Geminicoccus roseus DSM 18922: one gene and its partner. The protein of the gene in region 2 interacts with the protein of the main gene of each other region in a pairwise test. Links are inferred from orthologs where the notes say so. Each region holds a gene or a part of one and is shown on either strand. Other genes may lie near its edges. The genes, in order: rpe and GEMRO_RS0109305.

The links.
Region 1: the proteins of GEMRO_RS0109305 (region 2) and rpe interact in binary tests that used the Escherichia coli proteins (3 or more experiments, as listed by UniProt). The link is inferred for Geminicoccus roseus DSM 18922 from one-to-one orthologs.

The regions. Positions count from the first base shown.
Region 1 is NZ_KE386572.1:974,320-983,439, reverse strand. The notes cover bases 2,567-5,406. They hold rpe (ribulose-phosphate 3-epimerase), read left to right. Parts: upstream 2,567-3,579; coding sequence 3,580-4,233; downstream 4,234-5,406. Other genes in these bases: GEMRO_RS27895 (DUF3141 domain-containing protein), read left to right, coding at 4,322-5,406; zwf (glucose-6-phosphate dehydrogenase), read right to left, coding at 2,567-3,154. In the rest of the region: edd (phosphogluconate dehydratase), read right to left, coding at 1-966; pgl (6-phosphogluconolactonase), read right to left, coding at 984-1,682; more of zwf, read right to left, coding at 1,679-2,566; more of GEMRO_RS27895, read left to right, coding at 5,407-6,589; GEMRO_RS0105905 (acetate/propionate family kinase), read left to right, coding at 6,591-7,784; GEMRO_RS0105900 (FGGY-family carbohydrate kinase), read right to left, coding at 7,795-9,039; GEMRO_RS0105895 (glycerol-3-phosphate dehydrogenase), read right to left, coding at 9,036-9,120. UniProt on the Escherichia coli protein: Catalyzes the reversible epimerization of D-ribulose 5-phosphate to D-xylulose 5-phosphate.
Region 2 is NZ_KE386572.1:1,727,328-1,736,570, reverse strand. The notes cover bases 656-3,618. They hold GEMRO_RS0109305 (PfkB family carbohydrate kinase), read right to left. Parts: upstream 2,525-3,618; coding sequence 1,787-2,524; downstream 656-1,786. Other genes in these bases: GEMRO_RS0109300 (SIS domain-containing protein), read right to left, coding at 2,605-3,618; GEMRO_RS0109310 (threonine ammonia-lyase), read right to left, coding at 838-1,779; GEMRO_RS0109315 (nickel-binding protein), read left to right, coding at 656-832. In the rest of the region: more of GEMRO_RS0109315, read left to right, coding at 5-655; more of GEMRO_RS0109300, read right to left, coding at 3,619-3,648; GEMRO_RS0109295 (GntR family transcriptional regulator), read right to left, coding at 3,693-4,442; GEMRO_RS0109290 (adenylate/guanylate cyclase domain-containing protein), read right to left, coding at 4,631-6,511; translational GTPase TypA, read right to left, coding at 6,716-8,539; GEMRO_RS0109280 (DUF1349 domain-containing protein), read right to left, coding at 8,695-9,243. UniProt on the Escherichia coli protein: Catalyzes the ATP-dependent phosphorylation of fructoselysine to fructoselysine 6-phosphate. Functions in a fructoselysine degradation pathway that allows E.coli to grow on fructoselysine or psicoselysine.

The DNA of each region.
Region 1 (9,120 bases), 750 kb from region 2 along the record:
CAGCGCGATCCCGGCCGCCCGGGCGATCGCGACCAGGTGGATGGTGTGGTTGGTCGAGCCGCCGGTGGCGTGCAGGCCGACCACCCCATTGACCACCGCCTTCTCGTCGACCACCTCGCCGATCGGCGTCCAGTCGTTGCCGAGCGCGGTGATCTCGGTGATCCGCCGGGCCGCCGCCCGGGTCAGCGCGTCGCGCAACGGCGTGCCCGGGTTGACGAAGGCGGCGCCCGGCATGTGCAGGCCCATCACCTCCATCATCATCTGGTTGGAGTTGGCGGTGCCGTAGAAGGTGCAGGTGCCGGGGCCGTGATAGGAGGCCATCTCGGACGCCAGCAGCTCCTTCCGCCCGACCTTGCCCTCGGCGTAGAGCTGGCGGACCTTGGACTTCTCCTCGTTGGAGGCGCCGGTGGTCATGGGTCCTGCCGGCACGAAGATGGTCGGCAGGTGGCCGAACGCCAAGGCGCCCATCAGGAGGCCCGGCACGATCTTGTCGCAGATGCCCAGCGCCAGGGCGCCGTCGAACGTGTCGTGGGACAGGCCGATCGCGGTGCCGAGCGCGATGGTGTCGCGCGAGAACAGCGACAGCTCCATGCCCGGATAGCCCTGGGTGACCCCGTCGCACATCGCCGGCACCCCGCCGGCCACCTGCGCCACCCCGCCGGCCTCGCGCACCGCCTGCTTGATCAGCTGCGGATAGGTTTCATAGGGCTGATGCGCGCTCAGCATGTCGTTGTAGGCGGTGATGATCCCGATCGAGAGGGCGCCCTCGCCCTCCAGCCCGGCCTTGTCGTTCGGCCCGCATGCAGCGATGGCGTGGGCGATGTTGGCGCAGCCGAGCTTGTGGCGGCGGGGCGCCCGCTCGCCCAGGCGCCGGACCTGGTCCAGGTAGCGGGTGCGGACCGGCGCGGAGCGCTCGCGGATCCGCTGGGTGACCGCCTCGACAGTGACGTGGAGAGGAGCGGTCATGCGCGAAACTCCATGGTTCAGCCTGCGATATGCACCTCGGCATGGGCATGCCGGAGCGCGGCACGGATCGGCATCTCGGTGAGGGGTCCCGGCTGCATCGCACGCTCCAGCGTGCGGAGCTTGCCGGCACCTTCCAGGGGGAGGAGGACCAGCCCGGCCCGGGCCACCACCGGCAGGGTCAGGGTCAGCCGCTCGGGCACGGCGGCGGCGCTGGACGCGACCATCGGCAGGACCAGCCGCTTGCCGTCCAGGTCGAGCGCCTCGCCCAGCCGGTCGCCGTCGGGAAACCAGGAAGCGGTATGCCCATCCTCGCCCATGCCCAGCACGATGACGTCGAAAGGTTGCGGCAGCGTGGCAAGCGCCTGGTCGGCCGCGTCGGCGGCGGCGTCCAGGGAGGCGGCGTCGCCACGCTGGCCGATGAAGGCCGCGGCGGCCGCCTCGCGCTGCAGGAGGTGGCGGCGCACCAGCGCTTCGTTGCTGTCGGCATGGTCGGTCGGCAGGAGCCGCTCGTCGACCAGGGTGACGGTGACCCGGTCCCAGGGCAGCTCCAGGGCGGCCAGCGCCTCGAAGATCGGCACGGGGCTCTTGCCGCCGGAAACGGCCAGCACCGCCTGGCCGCGCCCGGCGACCCCGGCGCGCAGGGCGGCGCCGATCCGCGCCACCACGGCTTCGTGCAGCGCCTTGCTGTCGGCATGGCGGATCGGCTGGGCGGTCATGTGCCGGGCTCCACCCAGCGGCGGCCGTCATGGACCATGAGCGCCACCGCGCCGGAGGGCCCCCAGGAGCCGGCGCCATAGTTCTCCGGCCCCTCGTCGGACTGCTTCCAGCCGTCCAGGATCGGTTCGCACCAGGTCCAGGCCGCCTCGACCTCGTCCTTGCGCATGAACAGGGTCTGGTTGCCGCGCACCACGTCCATCAGCAGCCGCTCATAGGCGTCGGGGAAGCGCACCTTGAAGGTCTCGCTGAACGAGAGGTTGAGCGGCGTGGTCTTCAGCCGCATCCCGCCCGGGCCCGGGTCCTTGCTCATCAAATAGAGCCGCACGCCCTCGTCGGGCTGCAGGCGGATCACCAGCCGGTTGGGGCGGACCTCGCCGGCGTCGCGCTCGAAGATCGAGTGCGGGATCGGGCGCATCTGCACGACGATCTCGGAGGCGCGCTGCGCGAGGCGCTTGCCGGTGCGCAGGTAAAACGGCACGCCCGACCAGCGCCAGGTCTCCACCTCGGCCTTGATCGCGACGAAGGTCTCGGTCTCGCTGCGATGGCCGAGCTCGTCGAGATATCCCGGCACCGCCTTGCCGTCGATGGCGCCCGGCGCGTACTGGCCGCGCACGGTGACCTGCTCGACGCGCCCGGGCCGGATCGGCTTCAGGGCGCTCAGCACCTTCAGCTTCTCGTCGCGCAGCGAATTGGCGTCCATCGCCGAGGGCGGCTCCATCGCCACCAGGCACAAGAGCTGCAGCATGTGGTTCTGGACCATGTCGCGCAGAGCACCGCTATGGTCGTAATAGTCGGCGCGATTGCCGACCCCCACCGTCTCCGCGACGGTGATCTGGACATGGTCGATGGCGGCGCGGTTCCAGATCGGCTCGAACAGCGCGTTGGCGAAGCGCAGCGCCATCAGGTTCTGGACAGTCTCCTTGCCCAGATAGTGGTCGATGCGGAAGATCTGCCGCTCCTCGAACACCGCGCCCACCGCCTCGTTGACCGCCTTGGCCGAGGCCAGGTCCTTGCCGATCGGCTTCTCGATCACCACCCGGGTCTGCGGGGTGACTAGGCCCTGGTCGCCGAGCTTGGCGCAGACCGGGCCGAACAGCTCGGGCGAGGTGGCAAGGTAGAACACCCGGATCCGGTCGGCGCAGCAGGCCAGGAAGGAGCACAGGTCCGGCCAGCCCTTGGAGCCGGTGGCGTCGAGCGAGATGTAGCTGAGGCGGCCGAGGAAGCGTTCCACGTCCTCAGGGACCAGATCGTCGGCATTGACGTGGTCGTTCAGCGCGCCCCGCACCAGCTCGCGGAACTCGTCGTCGCTCATCTCGCGGCGGGAAAGACCGCAGACCCTCGCCTCGGAGGGCATCTGGCGGTCGCGGCAGCGCTGGTAGAGACCGGGCAGCAGCTTGCGCAGCGCCAGGTCGCCCGTGCCCCCGAACACCACGAGGTCGAAGGTCTGGACCGGAATGATCTGAGCCGTCACGTGTCGTCGCTTTCCGTACAGGACCGGACAAGTCGCCCGAGGTGGCGGACCTCCACCGGTCCGTCAATATCGTCCGAACCGCTTGGGGGAGGAGTTCGCCACCCGGGCAGGGTTCCAGCAATTCGCACGCCAGCGGCTGGCAGGCCCACTCCCGGTTACCACTCTGCCGCCGGCAGCGCCATGGACACCGCAGGCGCGCTCGCGGCAACCCTGCCCTGGCCGGCCTGTTCCTGGCCAGGGCCGCCCGACTTGACCAGTTTCCCCCGGGGATGCCCAGATGGTGGGCACGGCGCCGCGGCGGCCCGGCGACCGTCCGGCCCGCCCGGCGCAGGCCGTGGAGAACGGACGATGGTCGGAAGGCCTGGCGAGGATCGCGGCGCAGGCATCGCCGCGATCGAGACTGGAGGATGCGAGGTGGGTTCGGCATGAGGGACGAGATTCTGATCGCGCCGTCGATCCTGGCCGCGGACTATGCGCGGCTGGGCGAGGAGGTGAAGGCGGTCGAGGGGGCGGGTGCGGACTGGCTGCACCTGGACGTCATGGACGGCCATTTCGTGCCGAACCTGAGCTTTGGCGCCGATGTGATCGGGGCGCTGCGCAAGCATTCGCGGCTGCTGTTCGACGCCCATCTGATGTGCGCCCCGGTCGACCAGTGGATCGAGCCGGTGGCCAAGGCGGGTGCCGACCGGATCACGGTCCATGCCGAGGCCGGGCCGCATCTGGACCGCTCGCTCGGCGCGATCACCGCGCTCGGCAAGGGAGCGGGCGTGGCCCTGAACCCGGCCACCCCGGTCGGCGTGCTGGAGCATGTCCTGGACCATCTGGACCTGGTCCTGATCCTCAGCGTCAACCCGGGCTTCGGCGGGCAGAAGTTCATCCCCTATGCCGCCGACAAGATCCGCCAGGTGCGGGCGCTGGTCGGCGGGCGGCCGATCCGGATCGAGGTGGATGGCGGCATCGATCCGCAGACGGCGCCCAAGGCGATCGCCGCCGGCGCGGACGTCCTGGTCGCCGGCTCGTCGATCTTCCGTGCGCCCGACTATGCTAAGGCGATCGCCGCCCTTCGCCCGGCCGCCTGACATGGGCGCCTTTCCTTCAGGCACGAACATCGTCGTCACCTTGGACGTCTAGCACGTCCGGACTCCTCACCAGCCCGGAGCCTCAGCCTTGGCGAATGCCCTGCCACCGAGCGGAAACCCGGCGGTCGACTATCTGATCGACGCCACCCAGCGCACGATCCTGTTCTTCGACACGCTCCGCGAGCGCAGCAGGGAGTACCAGGAGCACATGGCGAAGAAGGCGCCGCATGTGCTCCATTTCCCGTTCGAGCCGGTCCGGGACGGGCGCCGGCTGGAGCGCCCGGTCAATTACGGCCTGATCCGGATCCTGCCGGCCGCGGCCACGCCCACCGACCCGCAGAAGCGGCCGATCGTGGTGATCGACCCGCGGGCCGGGCACGGGCCGGGCATTGGCGGCTTCAAGCCGGACAGCGAGATCGGCGTGGCGCTGGCCTCGGGCCATCCCTGCTACTTCGTCGGCTTCCTGACCGAGCCCGTGGAGGGGCAGACCGTCCTGGACGTGGTCGACGCGCTGGCGGCGTTCGTGGCCGAGGTGGCCGGGCGACACCCGGACGCCGAGGGCGCGCCCCTGGTGATCGGCAACTGCCAGGCCGGCTGGGCCGTGGCGATGGCGGCCGCGGCCCGGCCGGCGGCGTTCGGGCCGCTGCTCCTGGCAGGCGCGCCCTTGGCCTACTGGCAGGGAACCCACGGCCACGCGCCGATGCGCTATACGGGCGGGCTGGCGGGGGGCACCTGGCTCACCGCGATGGCCGGCGACCTGGGTGCCGGCACGTTCGACGGCGGCTGGCTGGTGTCCAACTTCGAGAACATGAACCCGGCCAACACCTTCTGGACCAAGCAGTACCGGCTCTGGTCGCGGATCGACACCGAGGCGCCCCGCTACCTCGAGTTCGAGCGCTGGTGGGGCGGCCATGCGCTCCTGGGTGCCCAGGAGATGCAGTGGATCGCCGACGAGCTGTTCGTCGGCAACCGCCTGGTCTCGGGCGGGATCCGCGCCAACGACGGGACCCGGATCGACCTGCGCAACGTGAAGGGGCCGATCGTGGTGTTCTGCTCGAAGGGCGACGACATCACGCCGCCGCCGCAGGCGCTCGGCTGGATCCTGGAACTGTACCGGGATGTCGACGATATCCGCGCCCACGACCAGACCATCGTCTACAGCGTGCACGACGAGACCGGCCATCTCGGCATCTTCGTGTCCGGCGCGGTCGCCAAGAAGGAGCACCGCGAGTTCACCTCCAACATCGACCTGATCGACGTGCTGCCGCCCGGCCTGTTCGAGGCGGTGCTGACCCGGGCCGGCCCGGACACCCCGAACGCCCATCTGGTCGCCGGCGAGTGGGTCCTCCATTTCGAGCCGCGCACGCTCGACGACATCCGGGCGCTCGGCTGCAACGACGAGGAGGACGACCGCCGCTTCGCCGCGGTGTCCCGCCTTTCCGACATCAATCTCGGCCTGTACCGCACCTTTCTGCAGCCCTGGATCCGCGCGGCGGTGACGCCGGAGATGGCCCAAACGATGCGACGGCTGCAGCCGGCGCGGCTGCCCTACGAGATGTTCGGCCAGAAGAACGATGCCTTCGAGGCGCTGCAGGACCTGGCCAAGCTGGTGCGTGCGCACCGGCGGCCGGCGCCGCCGGACAACCCGTTCCTCCAGGCGCAGCAGCTGTTCTCCGACATGATGGTGGCGGCTTTGGAGAACTGGCGCGAGACGCGCGACGGCGCCGTCGAGCAGGCCTTTCTCGGCATCTATGGCCAGCCCTTCCTGCAGGCGCTCCTGGGCCTGCGCGCCAGCGACGAGCCGCCCCGGGCGAGGCCTGGCGATGCGCCCGAGCATCGCGCGTTCGTGCAGGCGCAGGAGGAGGCGCTGCGCGGCAGGATCGGGCAGGGTACGCCCGCCGATGCGCTGATCCGCGCCCTGGCCTGGGTGATCACCCCGGGCGGCAGGGTCGACGAGCGGACCTTCGCCGCCCTGAAGATCCTGCGCGAGGAGCATCCGCACTGCCACGACGCCACCCTGGCTGCCTTCAAGGCGCGGGTGCGCGAGCAGACCGCGATCCTGCGCCAGGACGACGACGCCGCCATCGAGGCGCTGCCCGCCCTGCTGCCGGACGAGGCGCGAGCTGGTTTCGTCCCGATGCTGCGCCACCTCGCGGAAGCGGCCGGCCCGCCTGTCCCGGCCTCGGCCGAGCGGCTGGCAAGGATCGAGAAGCTTCTGGACGGCTCGGGCCAACAGCCTGTCCCGGCCGCGCCCCCGTCACCTCCCGCACCCCCAGCGGCGGAGCCGTCGGCGGCGCTGCCGCGTCGTGTCGCTCCCCGCACGCGCCGGCCGCGCGCCAGGAAAGGACCGGCCTGACATGAGCGACGCGCTGCTCGTCCTGAACACCGGCTCGTCGAGCATCAAGTTCCAGGTCTTCCGGCTGCACGACGACCGGCTGGAGCGCCAGCTCAAGGGGCTGCTCGACGGCATCCGCGTCCATCCGCACCTGCAGGTGAAGGATGCCGCCGGCGCCGTCCGGGTCGACCGGGACCTGGGCGATCATGTCGACGATGTCGGGGCTGCGGTGGAGCAGGTCCTGGACGTCCTGGAGGACGAACTGGCGGACGGCGGGCTGGCGGCAGTCGGGCACCGGATCGTTCATGGCGGCCAGCACTTCACCGGGCCTGCCCGGATCGACAAGGAGACGCTTGCCGGCATCGAGGCCCTGGTGCCGCTCGCCCCGCTGCACCAGCCCAACAGCATCGCGCCGATCCGCACCATCATGAAGCGGCGGCCGGGCCTGCCGCAGGTCGCTTCCTTCGACACCGTGTTCCACCACGGCCATGACGAGCTGGTGGACCGGTTCGCCATCCCGGCCGAGCTCGATGAGCAGGGTATCCGCCGCTACGGCTTCCACGGCCTGTCCTACGCCTTCATCGCCGAGCGCCTGCGCGCGGTCGCCCCGGACCTGGCCGGCAAGCGGGTGGTGGTCGCCCACCTGGGCAGCGGCGCCTCCTTGTGCGCGTTGCAGGGAGGCCGCTCGATCGAGACGACCATGGGCTTCACCGCCCTTGACGGGTTGCCGATGGGGACCCGGCCTGGCCGGCTCGACCCGGGCGTGCCCCTCTACCTGATGCAGCAGGGCTGGGACGCCGGGCGCCTGGAACAGATGCTCTACCACGAATGCGGCCTGCTCGGCCTGTCCGGCATCTCCAACGACGTGCGCGACCTGAAGAAGAGCGCCGACCCGCGCGGTCAGTTCGCGCTGGACTATTTCGCCCACCGGATCGCCCAGGAAACCGCCATGCTGGCGACCACCATGGGCGGGATCGACGGCTTCGTGTTCACCGCCGGGATCGGCGAGCGCTCTGCCTCGGTGCGGGCCAATGTCGCTCGCCGTCTCGCCTGGCTCGGCATGAAGCTCGATCCCGACGCCAATCAGGCGGACGCGGCCCTAGTCTCCGCGCCGGATAGCCGGATCGCCGTCCATGTCATCCCGACCGACGAGGAGGCGATGATCGCCCGGGACACCCTGGCCGCCCTGGACCTGCCGCAGCGCGCCGTCGCCTAAACCGCCTGGCTCAGAGCGCGCGGCGCGCCAGGAGCGCGGTGCCGTAGGCCGCCTGCTCGCTGGCCGGCTCCAGCATCGGCACGCCCAGCATCTGCGCCCGGATCGCCGTCCAGGCGGCATTGGCGGCGCCGCCGCCTACCGTGCGCACCGAGCGCAGGGCGGGTGCGCCCAGTTTGGACAGGCGGCCATAGGCCTGGCGCTCGACCTTCGCGATGCCTTCCAGGAGACCCTGGAAGAACCGGCCGTCTTCCGGCGGGCGCGGCTCATGCCGGGACTCCATCGCGGCGTCGGCCACAGGGAAGCGCTCGCCGCGCGCAGCCAGCGGCCAGTAGTCCAGCCCGGTCGGCTTCGCCGGCTCCAGGCCGGCTTCCAGCTCGCGCATCCGCTCCGCCGTGAAGAAGCGCAGCAAAGCGGCGCCGCCGGTATTGGAAGCGCCGCCGGCCAGCCACATGCCGAGCAGCCGGTGGCTGTACACCCCGGCCCCCGGGTCGAACACCGGCCGGTCGGAGAGCAGCTTCAGGGTCAGCGTGGTGCCGAGCGCCGTGACGCCGTCGCCCGGCTGGTCGGCGCCGGTGGCGAGAAAGGAAGCGCAGCCATCGGTGGTTCCGGCCACGACCACCGCGCCCTTGGCGAAGCCCAGCTCCCGCCGCGCCTCGCCGACCACCGTCCCCGGCTCCAGCACCTCCGGCAGGAGCCGGCGCTCGATGCCGAACCCATCCAGCCAAGCGGGCCAGGTCCGCGCCACCGGGTCCCAGCCGGACTTCAGGGCATTGTTGTCGTCGGAGACGCCGAAGCGTCCGGTGAGCCGGCCGACCACCCAGTCGGCCTGGTGCAGCGCCAGCGCCGCGTCGGGATGCTGCTTCTGCAGGTCCAACAGGCGCGCCGCCGGCGAGGAGGCGCCATGCGCGGCGCTCTCCGCCGGCGCCAGGGCGCGGATCTGCCCGGCATGGGCGGCGCTGCCGGCATCGTCGTAGCGGCGCGCGGCGCCCAGCGGGGTGCCGTCCTGGCCGCACAGGAGCAGCGTACCCGACGTGCCGTCGACGGCGATGGCGCCGATCCGGTCGCGCGGCATCGCGGCCAGGCAGGTCTCGACCGCCTGCCACCAGTCGGGCGCAGCGGTGCGGATCATGCCGTCGGTCCGGTCCGGCTTCGGGAGCGCCGCCTTTGCCTCCGCGACGACCTTGCCATCCGCCTCGATCGCGATGGCCCGGACACCGGAACTGCCGATGTCGATGCCGAGCGCCAGCCGGGTCATGCTGCTTCCCGTTCGTCTGCAAGGGCGCCTGGCCGGCTCTCGAACCATGCCCGGAAGGCGCGGCTCTCGTCTTCGGTCAGG
Region 2 (9,243 bases):
GCCGATGCCCATCTTCATGGATCGCCACGACTTCAACGGCACCACCGCGGAAGCCGCCGCGGAAGCGCATCGCCAGGACATTGCGATCCAGGACCGCTATGGCGTCAAGTTCCTGACCTACTGGTTCGATGAGGCGCGGGGGACGGTGTTCTGCTTGGTCGACGCCCCGGACCGGGAAACGGTCACGCGCGTGCACCAGGACTCCCATGGCGGGATCCCGAACGTCCTGGTCGAGGTCGAGCTCAGCGCGGTGGAAGCGTTCCTCGGCCGGATCGCCGATCCGGCGCCGCCGGCGCCGGACCAGCCGGTCGACCTGGAACCGGCCTTCCGGACGGTGATGTTCACCGACATCGTCGGGTCCACCGAGATGACCGCGCGGCTGGGCGACCGGTTCGCGGTGGAGATCGTGCGGGCGCACGACGCGCTGGTGCGCCGGGCACTCGGCCGCCACCAGGGCCGCGAGGTCAAGCATACCGGCGACGGCATCATGGCCTCGTTCTTCGAGGTCGATGCCGCAATCGCCTGCGCCTGCGAGATCCAGCGCTCCTTCGCCGCGTTCAACCGGTCGAGCGCCCAGCCCATCCAGGTGCGAATCGGCCTTCACGCCGGGGAGCCGATCGAGGACAGCCGCGACCTGTTCGGCACCACCGTGCAGATGGCGGCCAGGATCTGCGGGGCCGCCGAGGCGGGAGCCATCGTCGCCTCCGCCGAGGTGCGGCAAGCCTGCCAGAACCACGGGGGCTGGATCGAGCTCGGCCCTAGCCAGCTCAAGGGATTTCCCCTCGCGGTCCCGCTGTTCCAGGTGCAGGACCGCGCGGGCGACGCCGGCTAGCCGGCTCAGCCGATCCCGTCGGTGCCGGAGCCACAGACCAGGACACAGACCTTGTCGCCCCGGTCCACCTGGACCTTGCCGGTGCGCAGGGCCGCGGCGGCGGCGGCACCGCTGCAATCGGCGGCCAGGCCAAACTCGAACCAGAGCCACCTCGCCGCTTCCGCCATCTGCTCGTCCTCCAGCAGGACGACCTCGTCGACGTTGCGGGCGGCAATCTCGTAGATCGGGTCGATGGTCCGGCCGCAACCCATGGTCGGGATGGTGGTGGTGACCGCCGGCAGGGTCACGACATGGCCGGCGGCGAGGCTGGCATGCAGGGTCGGCGAGCCGGTGGGCTCGATGCCGATGATGCGGGCATCGGGCTTGAGCGCGCGGATCGCGGTCGACATGCCGGCGATCAGGCCGCCGCCGCCAATCGCGATCAGGAACACGTTGGTGTCGGGATGCTCCTCCAGCACCTCCAGGGCGACGGTGCCCTGGCCGGCGACCACGTCCTTGTCGCCGAACGGATGGAAATAGGTGCCGCCGGTTTCCTCGGCGAAGGCCAGCGCCGCGACATTGGACTGGTCCCATTGCGGCCCGACCACCCGGGCATCCGCGCCCCAGGCGGCGATCTTGGCGCGCTTGGCCGGGGAGGAGGTCTCCGGGAGGAACACGGTGGTGCGCACGCCCGCCAGATGGCCGGCCCGCGCCACCGCCAGGCCGTGATTGCCCCCGGACGCGGTAACGATCCCGTTCTTCAGCTTCTCGGGCGGGGTCCGCAGCAGCCGGTTGGTGGCGCCGCGCGCCTTGAAGGAGCCGGTGGCCTGCAGGCATTCCAGCTTCAGCCACATCGACGCATCGGCCGGCGGGTTCAGGAACTGGTCGGCACGCATCATCGGCGTGCGGCGAACCTTGCCGTCCAGCGTGGCGGCGGCGGCGCGGACGTCCTCGATTCCGATCAACATGGTGCGGTCAGAGCCTTTCAAGCGGCTGCGGGAAGCCGCCGGGGTGCAGGCAGGTTCTGGCCGCTGCGTCCCGCCCGGCGGCAAGGCTGTCTTCCACCGGTTTGCCCTGAAGACGCGCATGGAGGAAGCCCGCGATGAAGCTGTCCCCCGCACCGGTGGTGTCGACGGGGTCGATCGGACTGGCCTCGACCGCCCAGATCCGGCGACCGGCACCGGCGATCGCACCCATAGCCCCCATGGTCACCACCGCGAGCCTGGCACCGGCGGCCAGCGCCTCGTCCAGCAGTTGCCGGGCGCGCTCCCGGTCCTCGCCGGCGGAATCGAAGGCTATCTCGAGCGGGCCGATGCTGCGGTTGACCGCCAGGTCCTGCGACACCGAAACGCCCATGGCGGCCAGCCGCTCGCCCCAGTGCCTAGCCTCCGGAAGCCAGCCGACATGGACATGGCGGACCTTGGAGAGAGCCAGGAGATCGGCCTCGCCTGGCCGGTAGAGGGCACAGGCGCCGAACTCCTCGAAGCCGATGCGGCGCTCACCCTGCGCATCCACCTCGATGACGGTATAGGCAGTGGGCGCGTCCAGGACCTGGACGTGGCCGGTGGCCACGCCTTGGCCTGCCAAAGCCGCGATCGTGCGGCGGCCCGCCGCGTCGTCGCCCACCGCGCCGAAATAGGCGGCCGGACGGCCCAGCCTCGCCAGCTGGACCGCCACGTTGACCGCATTGCCGCCGACCAGCGAGTGGTCCATCGGCGGCTCGAACCGGTCGATGCAGTTGTCGCCCAGGGTGGCGACCAGACCGCCCTGGCCGTCGCCCGGGGCGAGGCCGCTCACGGCCAGGAGGCGCCGGCGGCGTTGAGCACGCCGTGGCCCATGAACACGCGCGGGTCGAGGTCGGTGATGCCGCGCAGGATCGCCGAGTAGACGGTGAAGTACTGGGTCAGGCTGTTGGTGACCAGCGGCGCCAGCAGCGGATGGACGTCGCCATAGTCCCGGGCATCGTAGACCAGGGTGCGCGCACCCTGCTTCTCGCAGAAGCCCAGCACCATCTCGGTGGTCTCGCGCGACTGGTCGGTGCCCAGGAAGAACATCATGTCGGGCTTGAGGCGCTCGAACGCCTCCGCGGGACCGTGGCGGAACTCGGCGGCGTCGCAATAGGTGCCGTTGATGCGGATGTTCTCCATCACCACGGTCAGCGCCACCTTGTAGGCGAGCGGGCTGTGCGGGCCCGCGCCCATCACCATCATGCTGGTGGCCGACAGGAAGCGGCGGGCATCGGCCTCGGCGCGCGCGTCGGCACCCGCCAGCACCTTGCCGAGCGCGGTGGGGACGGCCGGCAGGGCGGCGGCCAGCTCGTCGACCGAGCCGGGCTGCAGGCCCTGGGCCAGGAGGACCAGGGCGGCCACCGGGATCTCGAAGATCGCGCCGTTGCCGTAGACGATCGAGAAGTCGCATTCCCGGTCGATCGTGCTGCCGGCCTTGCCGACGATCCCGAGCGTGCGGGCACCCTTGGACTTGGCGAAGCGCAGCGCCCGGACGACGTCGTCGGTCTCGCCGGAATAGCTGGCGAACACGTAGAGCATGTTCGGCCCGATCCGGCGGGGCTGGCGCCAGAGCAGGTCGAAGCTGAAATAGCACTCGACCGGGATGTCCAGGACGCCGTCGAGCGCGTATTTCGCGGTCTGCAGGGTGGCCCAGGAGCCGCCGCTGCCGATCAGGGCGATGCCGTCGATCTTGCCGGCGAGGTCCTTGCCGATCGCCGTCGCAGCGGCACCATGGTCCTTCAGGAAGCCGCTAAGATCGCGCTCGATCACGGCACCGCTGAAGTAGAGCGACTGCTTGGCCTTGGCCACGTAGGTGGCGAGTTCTTCCACGTCCTGGAACTCCGATTAGCGTCGGGAGAAATGGCCCTCGCCGTTCACCGGCGAGAGAAGTTGAAGGAGAAGATGTCGCCGCGGTGATGGTCGCGGGCGTGCATGACCGGGCGGCCGTCGTCGGCCAGGCAGGTCTCGGTGACCAGCAGCCAGGGATCGAGCCCGGCCAGCCGGTAGCGCTGCGCCAGGGCCTTGGGCAGCACGGTCGCCGAGACCGTCGCGGTCGACATGCGCGGTCGGCAGCCATGGCGCTCCAGCAGGTCGTTGAGTGAGGCGGCGAGGTCGCCCGGCGCCGGCAGGCCGGGCAGCAGGTCGGCCGGCACCTGATCCACGCAGAACACCAGCGGCTTGTCGTCGTGCCGGTACAGGCGCTCGATCCGGACGACCGGGGCTTCGGAGGGAAGCTGCAGGGCCTGGGCGACCTCCGCCGAGGCTGCCTCGACCTCGACCTCCAGCAAGTCCACGCGCGGCTCCCAGCCCTGCCGGCGCAGCATCTGGCTGATGCTTTCATAGGTGGTGATCGGCCGCTCGACCCGGAGCGCGGCAGCGGCGGTCACGTAGCGGCCGCTGCCGTGGCGGGTCTGGATCAGGCCGTCCTGCTCCAGGAGCTTCATCGCCTCGCGCAGCGTCGCCCGCGAGACGCCGAGCCGGGGACCGAGTTCGGCTTCCGAGGGGAGACGACCGCCCGGCCGCAGACCGCCTTCGCCGATCAAGGCTGCCACCGCTTGGCGCGCGCGATGGACCGCCGTGGAGGCCGCAGGGGGAGGCAGGTCGGCAGCAAGCAAGCTCAGCACCTCAACTCATCAGACGTCTGATGACTTTTGGGTGCAGGCGCGATCGGTGTCAACCGGCGACCGATGCTGGGGGATCAGCCAGGCCTGCCCGCTCGTCCGGTCGAGCCTGGTCGGCACCAGGGCAGCCTCGCTGCCTGTTCCGGTGGGAGGGTGGAGATCCGCTTCAGGGCGGGGCGGAGCAGCGCCGCTCACGCCGCGGAGGGAGGCGCCTCGGCCTGGTCGAGATCGGCCAGGAAGCGCTGCATCAGCGGCGAATCGCCAAAGCGCCGCCCCTCCTCCTCAGCCGCCAGCGAGAAGCCGGGCTCGCTGTCCAGCAGCTGCATCATGACTGCCCGCGCCTCGTCCAGGCGGTTCATCCGCACCAGCACGGCGGCATGGATCTTCAGGCAGTCGGCATTACGCGGCGCACGCAGCAGGCACTCCGCCAGCACCTCGTCCGCCTCGCCAGCCCGATCGGCCGCATAGAGCGCCTGGCCATAGATGTAAGCGTAGTATTCCGGCGCCATCGGGTGAAGCCGGCGCGCCCGCTCGGCATTGAGGACTGCTTCGGCATAGGCACCGAACCGGAGCTGCGCCTTGGCCAGCGCCATCAGGCTGTCGGGATCACTCGGGTTCAGGTCCACCGCACGCTGCGCCGCGCGCATGCTGTCGGCATAGGCGCCGCTGCCGGCCAGGCCGAAGCTCAGGACCTGGTAGGCCAGGGGCAGGTCGGGCTCCAGGCGGATCGCCTGCCGGGCCAGGGCCAGCCCTCGTTCATGGCCCTCCATCGCGGCGGCGCCAGAACGTCCGAACGACTCGGCGATGTAGGTGAGGCCCAGATAGGCATGGGCGGCCGCATAGCCCGGATCCAGCCCGATGGCCCGCTCGTAGAGCGCCCGCGCCTGCAGCAGGGCGGCCCGGTCAGCCGGGCCGTGCTTGTGGCGCCCGCGTGCCTGCAGCACCAGGTCATAGGCGCGCAGGTTCTCGGTAGGCCGGCTGACCGCAGCCGCCGCTTCCGACTGCCGGACGTAGGAGACCAGCGAGGAAACGATCCGCGCGGTGAGGTCGGCCTGGACGGCGAACACGTCCTCGATCCGCTGGTCGTAGCTGTGGGACCAGAGATGGATACCGGTCCCCGCATCGATCAGCTGCGCGACCACCCGCAGCTGGTCGCCGGAACGGCGGGCGCTGCCTTCCACCACGTATTCGGCGCCCAGCCGCGCGCCGACCTCGCGGATGTCCGCAGGCTCGTCGGCCAGGGCGAAGGTCGAGTTCCGCGCGATCACCATCAATTCCCGGTTCCGAGCCAGGTTGGCGATCACGTCCTCGGTCAGGCCGTCGGCAAAATAGGTCTGGCTGGCGTCCGGGCTGAGATTGTCGAAGGGCAGCACCGCGACGGTCGGGCGGGTTTCGGCGGCTAGGCGCTCCGACGATGCCTGCTGCCGGTCACCTGCGGCGATGCGGCCGGGCCGGCTGTCGCCGACCATCACGCCGGTAAGGACCAGGCCGGCGCAGAGGCTGGCATACAAGGTCGGGCGCGCGTGCAGCCAGGGACGGCCGCCATGGACAACCGCCACGCCGGCCGGGCGCATGGCGGGATCGCCGGGGCGCAGCGTGAACACCTCGATCGCCTGGGGCAGGTTCTTGGCGTGGCGGTGTCCGATCCGGCAGAACTGCGCGGCATGCTCCTTGTCCGCGCTACGGATCACGGCGGCGCTCGCATAGATGCTGCCTGGCTCGGCCATGGCCTGGAGCCGGGCCGCCACGTTCACGCCGTCGCCGAAGATGTCGCCGTCGTCCTCGATGACATCGCCCAGGTTGAGGCCGAGGCGCAGGTCGAGGCGGCTGGCGGCGAAGCCCTGCTGGATCTCGATCGCCGCCTCCAGCGCGGCATTCACGCTGGCGAAGACGGTGAGGAACCCGTCGCCGGTATGCTTGAAGGTCCAGCCGCGGTGCCGTTCCACGATCGGCTCGACGATCTCGCGGAAGGCCGAGCGTACCTCGCTGTGGGTCGCCGCCTCGTCCTCGGCCATCAGCCTGCTGTAGCCGACCACGTCCCCGGCGATGATGGCGGCAAGCTTGCGGTCCATGACGCTGCCTGTCAGGTCGAGCTGTGACCCGACATATAGGGCTTCGGACGGCGTAAAGATATCGAGCTGCGTGATTTAACCGCCAAGCGGAGTGGACGCGCTGCCTGGAGGGGTTCTGCGATCAGCAGGAAACGACGCTCCGATCGCCTGGGCGAGGAAGGCGGCATTGCTCCCGCCTTCCTCGTCTTAAAGCCGCGAAACGGCTCAGGCCGCTTCGCTCTGCCGGGACATACGCTTGCGCTCGTTGCTGTCCAGGTAGCGCTTGCGCAGGCGGATCGCCTTGGGCGTCACCTCGACCAGCTCGTCATCGGCGATGTAGGCGATCGCCTTTTCCAGGGTCATCCGGATCGGCGGCGTCAGGTTGATCGCGTCGTCCTTGCCGGCGGCGCGGATGTTGGTGAGCTTCTTGGTCTTGATCGGGTTGACCTCGAGATCGTTTTCCCGGGTGTGCTCGCCGATGATCATCCCGGCATAGAGCTTCTCGCCGGGATTGACGAACAGCGGGCCGCGCTCGGAGATGTAGTTCAGCGCGTAGGCGACCGCCTCGCCCAGCTCGCTGCTGATCAGCACGCCGGTGTGGCGCTGCGCAATCGTGCCCTTGTAGGGCTCGAAGGCGAAGAAGATCCGGTTGAGCACGCCGGTGCCCCGGGTGTCGGTCAGGAACTCGCCGAGATAGCCGATCAGGGCGCGCGATGGGCTGTGAAACACGATGCGCTGCTTGCCGGCTCCGGCCGGGCGCATGTCCTTCAGCTCGGAACGGCGCTGGGTCAGCTTCTCGACGACGATGCCGGAATATTCCTCGTCGACGTCGATGGTGACCTCTTCGATCGGCTCGAGCTTCTGGCCGGTCTCCTCGTCGACCTGCATCAGCACGCGCGGGCGGCTGATCGACATCTCGTAGCCTTCGCGGCGCATCTGCTCGATCAGCACGGCCAGCTGCAGCTCGCCCCGGCCCGACACCTCGTAGGCATCCTTGCCGGCGCTCTCGGTGACCTTGATCGCAACGTTGCCCTCGGCCTCGCGGCGGAGGCGGTCCAGGATCACCCGCGAGGTGACCTTGGTGCCTTCCTGGCCGGCATAGGGGCTGTCGTTGACCGAGAAGGTCATCGCGATGGTCGACGGGTCGATCGGCTGGGCCGGGATCGGCTCGGAAACCGCCAGGTCGCACAGCGTGTCGGCCACGGTCGCCTTCTGGATGCCGGCGATCGCGATGATGTCGCCCGCCTCGGCCTCCTCGACCGGGGTGCGCTCCAGGCCGCGGAACGCCAGGATCTTGGTGACGCGGGCCTGCTCCAGCAGTTCGCCGGTGCGGCTCATCGCCTTGATCGTGGTGTTCGGCTTGATGCGGCCGGACGTGATGCGGCCGGTGAGCAGGCGGCCCAGATAGGGGTTCACCTCCAGCGTGGTGGCCAGCATCGAGAACGGCGCCTCCAGGTCCACCTGCGGCGGGCGGACATGCGAGACGATCAGGTCGTAGAGCGGGGCCAGGTTCTCGCGCGGGCCATCCGGGTCGTTGGCGGCCCAGCCGTTCTTGGCCGAGGCGAACACGGTCGGGAAGTCCAGCTGCTCGTTGGTGGCGTCCAGCGCCGCGAACAGGTCGAATACCTCGTCGTGCACCTCGTGGGCGCGCTGGTCGGGCTTGTCGACCTTGTTGATCACCACGATCGGGCGCAGGCCGAGGCGCAGCGCCTTGCCCAGCACGAACTTGGTCTGCGGCATCGGGCCTTCCGACGCATCGACCAGGAGGACCACGCCGTCGACCATGCCCAGGATGCGCTCGACCTCGCCGCCGAAATCGGCGTGGCCAGGCGTGTCGACGATGTTGATCCGGACGTCCTTCCAGGCAACCGAGGTGCACTTGGCCAGGATCGTGATCCCGCGCTCGCGCTCCAGGTCGTTGGAATCCATGGCCCGTTCCTGGACCTGCTGGTTATCGCGGAACAGTCCGGACTGCTGGAGAAGCTTGTCGACAAGCGTGGTCTTGCCGTGGTCGACATGCGCGATGATCGCGATGTTACGCAGATCCATGAAGCTGGTGCTCGGCCGTGATAGGGGGGCGCGAGCAGGTTGCTCGCGTAGTCGTGGCCGGCCCTATAAACCAAAACGGGTCCAGATTCCACCCTCATGCCGCAGCGCAGCAAGCAGCGATGGCTGCCATGCATCGGTGTGGGCGGCACACGTTTTCAGGAAAGGTCGTGCAGGTCCTTGCCGTTCGGGGGACCGATCGAGAAGTCGGAGAACTCGACCTCCAGGCCGGCCCGCTCCGGCGTGCAGCACATCGGGCCGACGCTGCAGGAACCGGCCACCGGGAAGGGCGCCAGGCGCAGCAGCGGCCAGGTCCGGCCATCGGTCGAGACCTGCAGGCGCAGAACGCCCTTCTCCACCGTCGCCCGCAGCCGGAAGTCGCCGGGATCGCCGGCAAAGCGACCCGTCGCCCAGTCCGACCGACCGACGGTCAGCACGCTGCTGAGCAGCGGATGGCCGTCCGACAGCTCGATCCCTGCCTTGACCCAGTTCGCCTCGTCGACCCGCACCATCAGCCCGGCCTGATCGTACAGGGTCTCGTAGCGGGCCCGGACCCGGATCTCCGCGGTGAAGTCGCCCTCCACGCGCTCGCCGAAGAAATGGCCGCTGTCGCGGGTGAAGCCGTAATAGGTCTCGCGCCAGAAATCGGTCTTCGGGCCGGTCACCACCCGGAGCGTGTCGCCGTCGACCCGCCAGTCGGCAGGCTC